2 regions of the Aequoribacter fuscus genome follow, and region 2 is predicted to be linked to the other one. Evidence: predicted binding sites of a transcription regulator. Region 2 holds the regulator's gene; the other holds the start of a gene.
The links. The regulator PhoB, encoded in region 2, activates phosphate uptake and scavenging genes when phosphate is short. The targets are predictions, from matches to a motif close to TGTCATAAANNTGTAACA.
Positions count from the first base shown of each region.

Region 1: a site for PhoB is predicted at 1,317-1,334, ahead of hexR (transcriptional regulator HexR). Genes of this name have one in related genera too.

Region 1 covers NZ_CP036423.1:2,025,684-2,028,793, reverse strand. The annotation lists gene ppc (phosphoenolpyruvate carboxylase) at 1-385, opposite strand, end outside; gene hexR (transcriptional regulator HexR) at 402-1,250, opposite strand; gene gap (type I glyceraldehyde-3-phosphate dehydrogenase) at 1,474-2,511, shown strand; gene pgl (6-phosphogluconolactonase) at 2,973-3,110, opposite strand, start outside.
Region 2 covers NZ_CP036423.1:1,633,065-1,636,174, forward strand. The annotation lists gene phoR (phosphate regulon sensor histidine kinase PhoR) at 1-1,255, opposite strand, end outside; gene phoB (phosphate regulon transcriptional regulator PhoB) at 1,261-1,962, opposite strand; gene EYZ66_RS07385 (transglycosylase SLT domain-containing protein) at 2,060-2,683, opposite strand; gene ligA (NAD-dependent DNA ligase LigA) at 2,649-3,110, opposite strand, start outside.

The DNA of each region.
Region 1 (3,110 bases), 390 kb from region 2:
TGTCGAGAGCGTCCTCTAGCACTTGCTGCCTGGCATCGATATTTTGCAATTTGCTCGCCGCTTCGCGCAGTATCGCCGCAGGATTTTGGCCGAAGTCATGGCTGGTTGAGTGGTGTTGGTCGGCGATATTCGCGAGAGTCAGAAATTGACCAAACGCACGTGCAACGCCCAAGGCTTTTTCGTTAGAAATGGGCGACAAGAGATGCTGAAGATCTTCAAAGTCGTTTTTTGCGCGCGCGGATTTTGATAAGCGCCGAATGGCTTCGACCGTTTCGTAAAAGGCCTCTCCTTCCGCCTCGGAGATAATTTCTCCCAGCAAACGCCCCAGCAATTTTACATGTTTACGAAGTGATTCGGTATTTGATGAGGTGTTTGCTGGCGACATAAACTGACCTTTGTGGTTAATCCTGGCTAAGACGAGTGGGTTTAAGACTATTTTTGATGCGGGCAAGGTGCGGTAAAAATTCTTCACCTTTACGAAGGGTGACACCGGTCGCGAGTACGTCTAGCACTACTAAGTGCACAATTCGAGAGGTCATGGGCAGATACTCATCGGTGTCCTCGGGCACGTCCAGCTCCAGGGCCCATTGGCAGGCCTGCGAGAGAGCGGAATTGGGTGCTGTAAGACCCACGACAGTCGCACCATTTTCACGAGCCAATTGTGCCGTTTCGATTAAGGTTTTTGTGCGGCCGGTGTGTGAGATACAGAAAAACAAGTCTCCGACACCGCCGGCAGATGCCAGCATGCGCTGCATGAGCGGGTCATGGTGAGACGATACCGGAGTGTTGAACCGAAAGAACTTGTATTCAGCGTCGGTTGCCACTGCTGCTGAGGTCCCCAACCCAAAGAAGTAAATGCGACGTGCTTGAACTAACTGATCGACCACTCTGGCGACTAAGGCGGGATTGATGCTGTCGCGCACTAAACTCAGGGCATGAATCGAATTGTTAAAAATTTTCGGTGTGAATTCGTCCGATGAGTCTTCGAGCTCTACGGCGGAGGATACGTAGCGAACGCCTGACACTAAGGACTTGGCGAGCTTTAATTTGAAGTCGGGGAATCCGCTAGCGCCAAAACGCTTGCAGAATCTGTTGACGCTGGGTTCGCTGACCTTTGCCTTGGTCGCCAGCGTCGCGATTGACGACTGAGTGGAGGCCTCCGGGTCATCAAGAATCACCGCCGCAACCTTCTTCTCTGACTTGTTCAGATTCGGTAACGCGGTTGATATTGTCGCGAGTAAATTTTCCATATAGGTGTCTCTCTATCGGCCCTGCCGCTTGCGGGTATCGGTTTTTCTATTATTTGCTCGTTACAAAGTTACATTTTTAAGCCTTCTTATACACTATAAAACAGTTTTTTTGCAAAAATTACGCGTTTTTTCGTAATAAAAAGAAAAAAATATTGACTGAGATCGGGGTTGGGGGCAGTATTTGTGTAACAAAACTACATTTTAACGGTTTTTGGGAGGCAGCATGATTAAGATTGCGATCAACGGATACGGTCGAATTGGACGAAATATCTTGCGCGCTTATTACGAGCGGCCAGAGCTCCGTGACAGTATGGAAATCGTTGCGATCAACGATCTGGGCGATGCTGAAATGAACGCGCATCTCACGCGGTTTGACACTGCACACGGTCGATTTGGCTTCCCAGTTCAAGTGGTCGATTCCCACCTCGTGATTGACGGTGACCGTATCAAGGTATGCTCAGAGCGTGATCCCAGTCAGTTACCCTGGAAGTCACTTGAAGTTGATGTGGTGTTCGAATGCACCGGTATTTTTCGCCACCGCGCTGATTTGCAAAAGCACATTGATGCGGGAGCCAAGCGCGTCATTCTGTCTGCACCGGGCGATGATCTTGATGCCACGATCGTCTACGGCATCAACCACGATACGATTAAACCGTCGGATACAATCATCTCGAATGCTTCTTGCACAACCAATTGTCTGGCACCTTTAGTAGCGCCTTTGCATCAAACGGTTGGTATTGAGCAGGGCTTTATGACCACGGTACATGCCTACACTAACGATCAATCGCTGAGCGATGCGTACCATTCAGATCCGTTCCGCGCGCGTGCTGCGGCGCTGTCAATGATTCCAACCAAAACAGGTGCCGCAGCTGCGATTGGTTTAGTCGTTCCTGAACTCAACGGTCGTCTTGACGGGATGGCGGTTCGAGTCCCAACATTAAATGTGTCTCTGGTTGACTTAACCTTCGTCGCAACGCGTGATACCACCGCGGAAGAGATCAATTCGATTATGAAGCAGGCGGCCGATGCAGACGCCTACGGCGTGCTTAGCTACAACGCACAACCTCTGGTGTCGATCGACTTTAACCACACCAACTTCTCAAGCAACTTCGATTCTAATCACACTCGTGTTGATGGCCGTTTGGTAAAAGTGCTTGCATGGTATGACAACGAGTGGGGCTTTTCGAATCGTATGCTGGATAACGCACTGGTGTTTGCCGCCTCTGCGAGTAACGGTAAGCATACCAGCCAAGCCGCTTAAGTTTTTTTAAGGTACCCATGTTGAGTCCTGTCTGTCTTGGTACCTTGTAGGGGAGCGTCTGCTCCCCTTTTTTTATATTCATCGCACATCGCACATCGCACATCGCACATCGCACATCGCACATCGCACATCGCCAAATCGCCATCGGCTTATCAAATCTTGGTGCGCCGCTAGCGCACAGACTCGTGATTTGTTTTGTGAACAGTCAGTGCGCTGCTTTGACCGAGCGCGGTTGGCGGGGCTGTCGGCAAAAGTGTCTGAGCACGAGGCGATAGACGAGTGCGAGTTTTTGAGCCGTCGGCATTAGCGGGAGGGCGCGAGCAAAATAAATGACGAGACGGAAGCGGATCAGTATCCATTAAGCCTGGTTGAAGGCATATAACCGTGATTCCTCGCCATTAGCGAAATGGCGCGGCGCACTATTTCCTTATAAACGCCGCCGCTCAAGGAACCTCGAGGTCTTAGTCGGCGTAATAAATCTGTAGAGGTGTCTGCTGCTGCAACGCAACCGCTCTGATGGGCATATCGGTCGCGTGACTTTCTGGCGTAATGGCCTGCTCAAATACCTTGGACTTGTTAGCGCCGGTAATGTGAAGCAC
Region 2 (3,110 bases):
AACTGCCCGCACCGAGTTCCGACTCGATTTTCAGTTGCGCCTCGTGGCTGGCTGCGACATGCTTAACGATCGCAAGGCCCAGGCCCGTGCCACCTCCAGCAAAGGAGCGCGATTCATCGACACGATAGAAACGCTCGGTGAGGCGCGGAATATGTTCTTCCGCAATCCCCAAACCTTGATCGCAGACCTCAATGCACAGTGCGTCCTCTGTTTCACGTAAGGTTAAGGATACCGGCTTTCCCTCTGGCGAATACTTGAGCGCATTCACTACCAAATTACTGAGCGCACTAAACAACTCCCGGTAGTCTCCCTCAATTTTCGCATTTCGAACGGCGCACTTATACTCGATGGTTCGAGATGGATACCCTCCCCTCAAATCTTCCACTACTTCGCCGCATAGGGCGACTACGTTCACCTGCTCGCGCACTCGTTTTTTTGTTGCCGTCGCCTCAATCTTTGACAGCCACAACAAATCCCGCACTAGATTTTCCATGCGCTGTGACTGCTGAGCCATCTGTTCAAGGGGTTTTATCAACGCAGCCGGCAGCATTTCCGATTGCGATAACAGGGTATCCAAATAACCCGATATCACCGTAAGTGGCGTTCGAAGCTCGTGTGATACATTGCCGACAAAGTCCTGACGCGTCTGTTCTATCTGCACCAGCTGTGTAACGTCCCGTACCAGTATGAGGCGATCCCCGATGCCAAAGGAGCTGACTTCCACTTGCAGATGTCGCGCAGGAAAATCGTTGGTGCTGAACGTCAGAGGTTCAGTATAGTCGCCCACGATCATGTAACTGGAAAACTCAGGATAACGCACTAAGCTTAACAAGTTTTGACCTTTATCTTGCGGATAGCGTAAACCCAATAGGTACTCCGCAGAGCTATTGCTCCACTCGATCAAACCTTTCTGGTCGATGAGTAGCGCACCATCGCGCAGAGAGCGAAAAGAATCACGAAGGTAATCAACCGTGTGCTGAAGGCGTGATCGCGCGTCTCGGTTGTGGCGTTGTATTGCATACATCTGGTCCAGCATCATTCCCCAGATACCCGAGCCCTCGGGAGGCTCTGATTCGGGGTGATCGATCCACTGCAATACCCTGCGAAGCTGCCATAAGTAACCGAACACAAAAAACAGCAAAACGACCGTTAACGCTTCGGCCGTCGCGCCAATCACCCAACCAATCGCAGCGGCGATCAGTAGCAGCAGAACAAGGGTTTGAAGCTCTTTGTACCACCGCCCTACTGCACGCATAAAGTCTAAATTCCAGGCGGAGAAAAGCGATAACCCGTACCGCGTACGGTCTGAATAAAGTGGCTGCAATCACCCATGTCGTTCTGCAACGCTTTACGTAAGCGACGAATGTGGACATCCACCGTACGTTCCTCGACATAGACATTACCGCCCCATACCTGATCGAGTAGCTGACTGCGTGTATAGGCGCGTTCTGGATGCGACATAAAAAAAGACAATAGTTTAAATTCAGTCGGTCCCATCGCGAGCGGTTCACCCGCGAGGAACACCCGGTGGCTACTCATGTCTAAGACTAACTCGCCCGCCTCAATCCTCTCGGACGAAGGCATGGCGCCACTGCGACGTAGCAACGCTCGGATTCTGGCAATCAGCTCACGTGGGGCAAAAGGCTTGGTGATGTAGTCATCCGCGCCGACGTCCAAACCCTGAATAACATTGTCCTCCGAGGTCTTTGCCGTCAGCATGATCACTGGAATTTCTTCAGTGAGCTTATCGCGTTTGAGTCGTCGAAGTAGTTCAATACCGCTGCCACCGGGTAGCATCCAATCCAGTAGGACAATGTCTGGGCGACGGTCAATGATAATTGCGTGTGCGTCCATGATGTTATCGGCTTCGATGCAGCGCAAATCGGCGATTTCCAGGGCCATACGCAACATATCCCGGATAGCGACCTCGTCTTCTACAACCAATACTGAACAATTCTTCACGGCAATAACTCCTTGCGCGGATACTGTAATATTGCAACATTATCGCGTGCAAGGCATGACAATTCTGTGACAAAGTGAAATAAAAATGACTGTTACGTTAAAACCAGTCGAACCAGCCTTTATTCGCAGCATCGAGACGACTCTTGCACCCCTGCAGTTGCGTCCTGTACCGCCCAGCGCGAGCGTGAACTTTATTGGCTACACCGACTAGCCACGCTTTAGATTTATACGTTCCTCTTGCGTAGCCACCCTGCCCCTCATGGTAATTAAGATACAGTGCTCTTGCATCGGTTGCTGAAACGCCGTTCTCTTTATACGAGAGCTTGTTGTACCATCCGATAAAATCAATGGCGTCATCAAACTCGTCGCGGTCGGCGCCGTAGGCACCCGCATCACGTTTATATCGCTCCCAAGTACCCGTCAGTGCCTGAGAATAACCGTAGGCGTTTGACGGCCGAAAACCGGGAATAAAACCAAGAATTTTTTTGCGGGGAGGCTTTGCTTTTGCCTCAAACTTTGACTCTTGGTGCACAATCGCCATCATGGTGGGAATATCAGCATCCCAACGTTTTGCTGATTTTTTTGCGCTTTTGTACCAGCCTTTTTTTTCGTCAAAAATAGCGCAAATATTGTCCAAATCGCTCGGAGGTGCGGTCGTACACCCCGCGATGACGATGAGTACTAAGCTAAATCCAAGCCGACTTACGCGCGAGAAATTCATCTTCGTTTATTACCTCCACACCCAAAGCTTGCGCTTTTGCGAGCTTACTCCCTGCCCCAGGTCCTGCAAGCAACACTGTGGTCTTGTTAGACACACTCCCTGCCACACTTGCACCCAAAGATTTCAACAACTCGGTCGCCTCTTCTCGAGAAAACGTCTCGAGTTTGCCTGTTACCACCCAAGTCTGTCCAACAAGCGGTGCATTGTCGACATCAATCGGCGCTACCTCAGGCCATGAAAGCCCCGCTTGCACTAGCGTGCTAATAACCTCTAAGTGAGTCGATGAGTTTAGGAATGATCGAATGTGATTTGCAACGATTGGGCCAACATCCGGTACAGCCAGCAAATCGTCAACAGACGCCGCGATTAGCGACTCAATATCGCCAAAATAGTCTGCCAGGCGCTCGGCCGTTGTTACGCCTACTTC